One region of the Streptomyces sp. NPDC048415 genome, then DNA from elsewhere that is predicted to be linked to it. Evidence: riboswitches for the same ligand, from Rfam matches in the RefSeq annotation. Region 1 holds a riboswitch; each other region holds the start of a gene.

Evidence for each region. A riboswitch is a leader RNA that binds a small molecule or an ion and turns the genes downstream of it on or off. The one in region 1 is predicted to bind cobalamin.
Region 2: another riboswitch for cobalamin. It lies ahead of AB0D27_RS15230 (CbtB-domain containing protein); the one in region 1 lies ahead of AB0D27_RS17030 (cobalamin biosynthesis protein).
Region 3: another riboswitch for cobalamin. It lies ahead of AB0D27_RS32935 (HoxN/HupN/NixA family nickel/cobalt transporter); the one in region 1 lies ahead of AB0D27_RS17030 (cobalamin biosynthesis protein).

Annotation. Positions count from the first base shown of each region.
Region 1 is NZ_JBEZKJ010000022.1:30,668-33,930, reverse strand. It holds gene AB0D27_RS17035 (cobyric acid synthase) at 1-770, opposite strand, end outside; gene AB0D27_RS17030 (cobalamin biosynthesis protein) at 767-1,708, opposite strand; cobalamin riboswitch at 1,818-1,959, opposite strand; gene AB0D27_RS17025 (hypothetical protein) at 2,086-2,310, opposite strand; gene AB0D27_RS17020 (inorganic phosphate transporter) at 2,323-3,263, opposite strand, start outside.
Region 2 is NZ_JBEZKJ010000018.1:80,616-83,878, reverse strand. It holds partial or broken gene AB0D27_RS15240 (hypothetical protein) at 73-264, opposite strand; gene AB0D27_RS15235 (CbtA family protein) at 347-1,111, opposite strand; gene AB0D27_RS15230 (CbtB-domain containing protein) at 1,129-1,350, opposite strand; cobalamin riboswitch at 1,387-1,530, opposite strand; gene AB0D27_RS15225 (histidine phosphatase family protein) at 1,651-2,241, shown strand; gene AB0D27_RS15220 (hypothetical protein) at 2,506-2,634, shown strand; gene AB0D27_RS15215 (ankyrin repeat domain-containing protein) at 2,764-3,263, opposite strand, start outside.
Region 3 is NZ_JBEZKJ010000070.1:9,401-12,663, forward strand. It holds gene AB0D27_RS32930 (YcnI family protein) at 1-353, shown strand, start outside; gene AB0D27_RS32935 (HoxN/HupN/NixA family nickel/cobalt transporter) at 403-1,506, opposite strand; cobalamin riboswitch at 1,534-1,734, opposite strand; gene AB0D27_RS32940 (helix-turn-helix domain-containing protein) at 1,816-2,175, shown strand; gene AB0D27_RS32945 (Cys-Gln thioester bond-forming surface protein) at 2,253-3,263, opposite strand, start outside.

The DNA of each region.
Region 1 (3,263 bases):
CCGGCGGGCGGTGCGACCACGGACTCCCGCACGGCACCTCGCAGTGAGACCCGGAGTCCGTCCTCCTCGTCGATGCCCAGGCCGTGCCGGAAGGGCAGCACGCCGTACGAGGGTCGCCCGGTGAGGTCGTGCAGCATGTCGAGCCCCGGCTCCAGCAGGGAGACATCCCCGCGGAACTTGTTGACGAGGAACCCCGCGACGAGTTCCTGGTCCTGCGCGCTCAGCAGCGCGACCGTCCCGAAGAAGGAGGCGAACACGCCACCGCGGTCGATGTCACCGACGACGAGCACGGGCAGTCGTGCGTTCCGGGCGATCCCCATGTTCACGATGTCGGTGCGCCGCAGATTGATCTCGGCCGGACTGCCGGCCCCCTCACAGATCACCGCGTCATACGTGCCCCGCAACTCGGCGAGGCACTCCAGCACGGTCCCGAGCAGCGCCTCCTGCCGTCCGCCGTGGTAGCCGCGCGCGCTCATCTCGCCCACGGGCTTGCCCATGAGCACGACCTGACTGCTCCGGTCGCTGCCCGGCTTGAGCAGCACGGGATTCATGAGCGCGCTGGGCTCCACGCGTGCGGCCTGCGCCTGCATGGCCTGCGCGCGGCCGATCTCGGCACCTTCGCGCGTGACGAAGGAATTGAGGGACATGTTCTGCGCCTTGAAGGGGGCGACCTTGACGCCCTGGCGCACCAGCCACCGGCAGATCCCCGCCGTGACGACGCTCTTGCCGGCGTCGGAGGTGGTCCCGGCGATGAGCAGTCCGCCGCTCATGAGGTGGCCCCCTTGGAAAGCGTCCGTCCGACGGCGCACACGGCGAGCGCGAGCAGGCTCACGCGCCGCGACAGCCGGACGGCCCGCTCGATGTCGGCGACCGACACGGGCCGCCCTTCGGCATTGAGTACGGGCCGGTGCTCGACCCGGCCCCCGTATGAGAGCGTCCCGCCGAGCCGCACCCCGAGCGCCCCCGCGAACGAGGCCTCCACGGGCCCGGCGTTGGGACTCGGATGCTTGCCGGCGTCCGCGCGCCAGGCGCGCACGGCGCCCCGCGGATCGCCCCCGGCCACGGTCGCGAGCACGGCGGTCAGCCGGGCCCCCGGCCATCCCGCCACGTCGTCGAGCCGCGCGGAAGCCCACCCGTACCGCCGGTACTTGGGGGACCTGTGCCCGACCATGGCGTCCAGCGTGTTCACGGCACGAAAGGCCACGAGCCCCGGCACACCCGCGACGGCCCCCCACGCCAGGGCCCCCACCACGGCGTCGGAGGTGTTCTCGGCGACGGACTCGACGACGGCACGCGCGATGCCGTCGGAGTCCAGTGTCTGGGGGTCGCGCCCGCACAGATGCGGCAGCCGTTGCCGGGCGGCCTCGACATCACCGACGGCGAGCGCGTCGCCGATCGCCCGCGCCTCACGCCCGAGGGAGGTCCCGCCGACGACGGCCCAGGTGGCGGCGGCGGTCAGCGCGACGGAGGCGGCCCGAGAGGGACGTACGCAACGACTCGCGAGCGTGGCGAGGCCGGTGGCGCCGCCCACGCACACGGTGGTGTGCAGCGCGCCCCACCCACGGTGGTCCCGCCACAACACCCGCTCCACCTCTGACGCGGCCCGCCCGAACGCGGCGACCGGATGCCCCCGGCGGGGATCGCCGAGCAGCAGGTCACCGAGGAGGCCGGCGGCGGCGCCGTACGCGAAGACGCGATCGGCACGCATCGGTTCAGCCGACCGTCAGGTCGGGCTGCGCCGTCGTTCGCTTCGTTGGCAGGGCACTTGGGCAGCCGCGCATGGCGATATGTCCTCACTCAGGGTGTCCACGCCCTGGTTCGACGAGACCGGCGGTGAGAGTTCCTGGCTCCCGGGAACGTCATTCCCCGGTGACAGTGGCGGGACCGCGCCGGACTCACACCGGCTTCCTCTCATGCCGCCGTACTTGGCTCCGGCAGTCCACCACGGGGCCGGAACACCCGTCAACTTGCTGTTGACCTGCGGGGGGAGAGTGTGCGAAGGCCCACATGCGGGTGGGGTGCGGGACGATGTTCCGTCCCGCACCCCACCTGAAGTGATGCCCGTTTTGGGCTACTTGGTTCGGCTCACTTGCCGACAATGATGAAGATCCCGTACGCCACCGCCGCCGCGCAGGCCGCGAAGCAGGCGTAGGCGCCGGTGGTCGCGAGGGCCACGGAGCCGCCCCGAGTCGAGGCCGACTCGCGCTTGGACAGGCTGACGATGCCGAGGGTGAAGAGGCCGACGAGGGAGACGGTGGCCACGAGGCTGACGCCGAAGACGGAGGCGAGGGCTGCCCAGTCGATGTTCATGCTGTTCGTTCCTTACACCGTGGCCGGGCGGGTGGGCTCCGCGTCCGGGGCCGGGATGGTGGTCTTCAGGTCGGTGTCGGCCGTGGCGATCGAACCGGCCGGCGGCGGGCTGACGGCGGCGATCGCCGTGGTGACGACGCCCGCGGGCTCGGCGGTGACGTCGTTGACGTTGTCGACCGTGACGGGCCGGCGGCGGGAGAGCTTCCAGATGGTGCCGGCACCGGCCACCAGCAGCACGCCCGTGAGGGCGATGCCCCACGCGCCCTGCTTGGTCAGGAACTCGGCGCTCGCGCCGGCCAGACCGGCGGCGGGCAGCGTCAGGCCCCACGCCACGAACATGCGGGTCGCGGTCGACCAGCGGACGACGGCGCCCTTGCGGCCGACGCCCGAGCCCATCACGGCGCCCGAGCAGACCTGGGTGGTGGAGAGCGAGAAGCCGATGTGCGAGGAGGCCAGGATGGCCGTCGCGGCGCTGGTCTGGGCGGCGAAGCCCTGCGGCGGCGCGAGGTCGGTGAGGCCCTTGCCCATGGTGCGGATGATGCGCCAGCCGCCCAGGTAGGTGCCGAGCGCGATGGCCATACCGGCCGAGACGATGACCCAGCTGGGAGGGTTCGAGCCCGGGGCGATGACACCGCCGGTGACCAGGGCGAGGGTGATGATGCCCATGGTCTTCTGCGCGTCGTTCGTGCCGTGGGCGAGGGAGACCAGCCCCGCGGAGGCGATCTGCCCCGCGCGATAGCCCTTGGCGGTCGCCTTCTCCTCGGCCCGCCCGCCGATCTTGTACGTCAGCCGGGTGGCCAGCATCGCGGCGAGTCCGGCCACGATCGGCGCGGCGACCGCGGGGATCAGCACCTTGGTGACGACGGTCGAGCCGTTCACTGACGACCAGCCGGCCGACATGACCGCGGCGCCGATCAGTCCGCCGAAGAGCGCGTGGGAGGAGCTGGAGGGCA
Region 2 (3,263 bases), on a different contig from region 1:
GCAGCCGGTCTGCTGTCTCCAGCCGTACACGCGATGCCCTGTCGGCGTGCGTTCCGGCGGCGGAAGCAGGCCCGCTTCCTCATAGAAGCGGATGGTCTTGGTGCTGACGCCTATGAGCTTGGTCGCTTCGCCGATTAACGCTAGGTGCTCCTGGGGTCCTCCGCGCACGCCCCGCGAGCTGCGGCAGCGGATGCGCCGGCTGCCGGGCCGCTCACCCTGTCGGCCCCGCAGCGCCCGCCAGCCCCGGCGTGCTGGGGCGTTCATGGCCCTCTGAAGCAGGCGAAGCGATGGCCACGACCGGATTTCCGTTCCGGTCGTGGCCATCGTCGTTTTCGCAGTGGTGTCCTCAGTGCGGTACGGGAGTTGCCCGCCTACCCGCTTCTTGCTTCTCGGCGGTGGCCGCCCTGGGCGACAGCACCCGCTCCGAGAGCAGCCCGAAGACGAGCCCGAAGGCGGTCCACAGGGTCAGCTGAATGGCCAGTGCCGCGAGGCGGAACTGCCACAGCAGCGTGGCAGAGAAGTCCTTGGGGACCTCATTGATGGCGGGGAGGAACGCGTACGCGAGGCCGATGGTGAGGACGAAGAATGCGCCCGCCGCCAGGGTCGCGTTCCAGTTGCCCAGGCGCGGCGCGAGGCGCTTGCCCAGGATGACCGTGGCGATGGCGAGCAGCACGCTGAGCACCATCATCAGGAAGTACAGCGTGGTGCGCTTGCCGATCGTCTCAGGGTCGCCGACGGACGGTGGATTGGCCGGGTACTTCAGGAACGGCACGAGGTAGACCGCGAGCAGGCCCGCGGCTGACAGGAGCAGCGCGCTCGCGCGCGGTCCGAAGCGGCCGATCCTGCCGAGCGCGAAGCAGTACGCGAGGGCGGCGATGCCGCCGAACGCGACCCCGTAGACGAGGACACCGGTGGCCAGGCCGCCCGTGGACTGCATCGAGCGGGAGACGATCTCCATGCCGTGCTCGTGGGAGTGGGCGTCCTCGTAGGCGATCGCCGAGTCTACGCGCGGTTCGCCCAGGAAGTAGGCGACGGCGAGGGCGAGCAAGCCGGCGGCGAGGCCGGCGAGCATGCCGCGGACCAGGAGGCTTCTGACGGTTGCGGCGTTCATGGTGTCCGATTCCCGTCTCAGTGGCACGGGAAGCCGAGCAGGTGGCGGGCGTCGTGGACCCACTCGTGGACGTTCTCGCCGGACATCACGGAGGTGGCGCCCTGTTCGGCGCCGACGAAGTAGAGCAGGACCAGCATCAGGACGCCGAAGAAGACCGCCCAGGGGGCGATCGCGCCGATCGGCAGCTTGGCGGGAACGGCGGTGGGGGAAGCGGTCGGCTGAGCGACGGACTGCGCCATAAGGCAGTACCTCCTGGGGAACTCGCGTCCCATCTCGGTGGTGCACAGGACGACGGCTGCGGGTCTGACTTGCTCGACCTTCACCATCCCTGGCGGGGATGGTTCTTGCTGGGCTTACAGTGGCGCGACCGTGCCGGATTCCCACCGGACTTCCGCCGAACCGTCGTCGATATCGACGAGAAGGTACCGCGAAGCGGGGATGCAGCCAAGGGCGCACGATGTGGCGGGTCGCGCGCCGGGGAGCTCGCTACACCGTCAGTTCCTGGGCCTGGCAAGGGCGTTGATCGCGAGAGTGGGCGTATGACGAGCCGAGTGATGTTGATCTCAGCCGCGATCAGTGCGGCGCTGCGGGAGGCCCGCTTCGACGACGGATGCCCGCTCGATGCCACGGGGTCCGCGCGTGCCCGGTCGGCCGCGGGCACGCTTCCGCCGGCCGACCGGGCGCTGACATCGCCCACTGTGCGCTGCCGGGAGACCGCAGACACACTCGGCCTCGATGCCCTGCCCGTGCCCGAACTGGCCGGGCTGGCCATGGGGCGCTGGCGCGGCCGGACCCTCGCCGAGGTGGGCGCCCAGGAGCCGGATGCTGTCGCCGTCTGGCTGGCGGACCCAGCCTCCGCCCCGCACGGTGGCGAGTCGGTGAGCCGGCTCTGTGCTCGTGTCGCACTCTGGCTGGAGGTGGCTGCGCAGAGCCCTGGCCGGACGATCGTCGTCGTGGAGCCGGAGATTGTCCGGGCTGTGGTGCTACGGGCGTTGGGCGCGCCCGAGCCGGGCTTCTGGCGCATCGACGTACCGCCGCTCACCGTCACGGAGTTGAGCGGACGGTCCGGACGCTGGAACCTGCGGCTCGGGCAGCCGCTCGGCCAGGCGGATTCCGGGACCGTTCGCTGATCCGGACCATTGCACACGCCAAGGGGGCCGACGACGGCAGTGCCCACGGGTGGGCGTCTCAGATGTCCTCCCGGCTCTGGTTGTCAGCGTCATGCACCACACCAACTCGCTTGCAACGGGACTGTGGAGGCCCTGGGTTCAGCCACTCCCATACCGCAGTCCTTGATGCGCACGTCCGCCTGCGCGGCTGAGGGAACGCTTCCAGAGCCTCAACCACACGGCCGAACAGTTCATCGACGCCCATGGGTTACCTCGGACTTCGCCGTGCACTTCTTCGACCGTGGCCTCGTGGACTCCCTCGCCGAGGGATGGCGCCTCGACGAGGTGCACGCCTTTGAGGAGGGCGAACTGCCGCGCCGCCTGTGGCGGGTCACTCAGACGCTGCCTGAGTGAGCCCGGCTTCCGCGCCGGATCCAGCAGTCGATGGGGTGACCGATCTGCGTACAACTCCTGCTGCACCTGCGGCGGCGACAGTCCGACCGTGAGACGCAATGGTGCGCTGAGCGTCCTGCCGCCCGCGCGTCACGGAGAGGCGCGACCGGAGAGCTCGGCGTGGGTCTTCGCACCCTCACCGCGCAACCAGTCGACCACGTCGTCGGCGTCCTGGGCTCGGGCGATGTCGAGGGGCGTCTTGTCGTCGTAGCCGATCCAGTTGATGTCCGCGCCGTTGCCGCGCAGGTACTGGGCGCTGGGCAACTGGCCGCCGTGGCAGGCGCCCCAGAAAGCACGGGTGACCTCGTCAGGGGTGGGTGGCTCGGAGGCCGTGACGTGATCCTTGACGCAGTCGAGGAGACCGAGGGTGGCGGCATCCTGGAAGCTGATGTGGGCACCGTGCTCGATGAGCCAGCGGGCCGCGTGCCACTGCCCGAAGCCGCGGGCGTCGGCCAGCGGGGTGCCGCCGCCGATCACCGCGCCGTGTGCCTCGATGTCGGCTCCGGCCGCGATGAGTGCGTCGAGTACGGGGACGTCGTTGCTGCTGGCGGCCCAGTGCAGAGGTGTTTCGGTGTGCGGGCCGGTGAAGC
Region 3 (3,263 bases), on a different contig from region 1:
TCGACGTGGCGTTCGGTCAACTGCCGGACGACACCGGTCAGCTGAGCTTCAAGACGCTGCAGACCTACTCGGACGGCAACGTCGTCCGGTGGATCGAGGAGACGCCGAAGGGCGGCGCGGAGCCGGAGAACCCGGCGCCGGTGCTCACGCTCACGGCCAAGGGCGCGGGCGAGGACTCCTCCGGGGGACCCTCCGCCACTGCGTCGGCCTCGGACGCCAAGAGTTCGACCGCGAGCGACAAGAGCAGTGACTCGACCGCTCGCGGCCTGGGCATCGCCGGTCTGGTCGTCGGCGTCCTCGGCCTGATCGCGGCCGGCTTCGCCCTCGCCCGCGGCAGGAGCGCCCGCTCCTAGCAGGGCTGCGCCCGCCCCCGGCCGGGCTGCGGCGGCCGCCCCGCCGGTCTCAACTCCCCTCGGCGGGGCGGACCGCCCACCGCTGCTCGACCTTCGCCAGTCGCCAGTACGCCACGGCCGCGGCCCAGACGACGACGAACAGGCCGACGATGATGTATCCGACGTTGTCCAGGTCGAGTCCCGCGATCCAGCCGGTCACCGCGTCACGCAGGTCGAACTTGTCGTGCAGCACGCTCACCAGCTCGATCGTGCCGATGAAGAACGCCACCGCGATGGACAGGCCGGTGATGGTGAGGTTGTAGAAGACCTTCCGCACCGGGTTGGAGAAGGCCCACTGGTAGGCGAAGTTCATGAACGTGCCGTCCAGGGTGTCGAACAGGCTCATCCCCGCCGCGAACAGCAGCGGCAGGCACAGGATCGCGTACCAGGGCAGCCCGGCCGCCGCACCGCTGCCCGCCATCACCATCAGCGTGACCTCGGTGGCCGTGTCGAAGCCGAGGCCGAAGAGAAAACCGAGCGGGAACATCTGCCCCGGCCGCGTGATGGACTTCGTGAAGCGGCCCAGGATCCGGTTCATGAACCCCCGCGAATCCAGGTGCTGTTCGAGCTCGGCCTCGTCGTACCTGCCCGCGCGCATCGCCCGGAAGACCCGCAGGATGCCGACGAGCGCCACGAGGTTGAGGGCGGCGATGAGGTAGAGGAACGATCCGGAGACCGTCGTGCCCATGACGCCGAGCACCTGGTGGGTGCTGGAGCCCTCGTTCATGATCCGCCCGGCCAGCTGGGTGCCCCCGGCGATGAGCGCGGCGAGCAGGACCACCACACTGGAGTGCCCGAGCGCGAACCAGAAGCCCACCGACACCGGCCGTTTGCCGTCGGCCATCAGCTTCCGTGTGGTGTTGTCGATCGCGGCGATGTGGTCCGCGTCGAACGCGTGCCGCATGCCCAGTGTGTACGCGGTGACGCCCAGGCCGATGCCGAACGCCTGGGAGCCGACCTCGTAGTGCTCCGGCTCGACGAGCAGGAACAGGATGCCGAACGCGACGACGTGCAGCGCCGCGATCATGGCCAGGAGAACGGCGGTTCGTACGGTGTCCTCGCGCCTCCAGCGGAACCCGGCGGCGGGTGGGGACGACTGCGTGGGCAGGGTCATTCGGTCACGCTCCAGCACCTCGTGGATCACTTCGTGAGATGCCGTGGCCGGTCTCCTGGCTTACGGGTGCACGCGCCCGGCCCTGCCTTCCCGGCCTCGGGGCCAGTGGCGCCGCCTGATGGCGGCACGGGACGGGAGCTCCCCGATCACAGTGGCGAGGGCCGCTCCGGTCTGGGCCCCTGAAGGGCCGTCACCGGCTTCCCGAACACCACGGCCCGCCCACCGTATTGGCCGACGGGTTCTCCTGCATAGCTGCACAGCTGCGCAGGTATTGAAGATCACACAGCGGCGCCTGCGAAGATGGCCCGCATGCACCTCGTTCCCGCCGAGCGCGCCGACCGCAGGACCATCGACGGCCACCGGGTCTGCGACGCCGTCGCCGCCATCGGTGAGCCCGGGCACGTACGCACCTGGGCCGACCGCTTCTCGCTGCTCGCCGACCCGCGTCGCCTCGCCCTTCTGCTGGCCCTGCACCGGGCCGGCCCCCTCGCCGTCTCCGACCTCGCCATCGCGACCGGCATGAACGACCCCGCCGTGTCCCAGGCCCTGCGGCTGCTCCGTACCGCCGGGGTGGTCGAGGGCGACAAGGACGGCCGGGTCGTGCGCTATCGGGTGACCGACGGCCCGACCGCCGACCTCCTGGAACACTGCGCGTCCGACAAGGGCTGAGCCGCCCCAGGGGTGCGGGGCGCCTCGTCGCTCACTGTTGAGTTGCCAAGGTGCGGTGCTGCTCAGCGCTGTGCTGCTCAGTCCTGGGCGGGTGCCTTCTTCTTGCGGACCAAGGACAATGCCGCGCCGCCGATCACGACGAGGGCGATGGCTGTGCCCGCGATGAGCGGGGTCGTGCTGGAGCCGCCGGTCTCGGCGAGATCGGTCCCGCCGGTGGAGGTGCCGCCGACCGACGCGGGACTCGGCTCACTGACCGTCTGGGTCGAGACGTCGTTCGCGCTGCCCTGGATCTCGCAGTCGAGTACGCCCTTGAACCGCTCCGCGAAGCCGTTCGGACCGCTGATCGTGAAGTCGTACGCCTGGTCCTCCTGCAGGGGGACGGTGACCGTCTGGGACGCGCCCGCCTCGATGGTGTGCTCGATCCCCATCAGCTCGAAGGTGAATGCCTCGTCGCCCTTGTTGGCCGCCGTGATGTCCACGCCGCCCTCGGCGCAGTTCTTCGAGGCGGACAGGGCCGGTATCGCGCCCTTCTCGGCCCAGTTCGCGGTCACCGTCGCGGAGACCGTCGACTCGCTGGAGCCCGCCAGGATCTGTGTCTGGCTGCGGGTCTCCGAGGTGAAGGCGCGGCCGACCGGCACGGTCGTGGACGCCTGCACCGTCAGCGCGGCCGACCCGTCCGAGCTGTCCTTCGGCACGTCGAAGTAGAGCCGGCTGCCGTCGAATGCGGAGGTGATCACCTTGCCGTCCTTGTCGACGATCTTCACCCCGTCGGCGGCGGCGTCCGCGGGCGGCGTCACCGTCACGCTGCCCGCGTTCGTGTGCACCGTGACCGGGCCGAGCTTCTCCCCGGCGTGACCGGAGACCGCCGCCGGGCCGAGGGCCAGCGATGCCTTGGGCTCCACTAGGTTCCGGGCGCTGTTTTGGAGGTAGTCCGCGAGCTTCTCCGCCCGCGGGTCCACCGCGTCCACGTCGGCGCCGTCCGAGTACCGCCAGATGGCCACCTGAGTGCCGGCTGCCGCGTCCTTCTCCGTGAGGCCGCTGACGCCGGCCTTCTCGGCGAGTGCCGCGAGGTCGTTCACCTGCGGGTA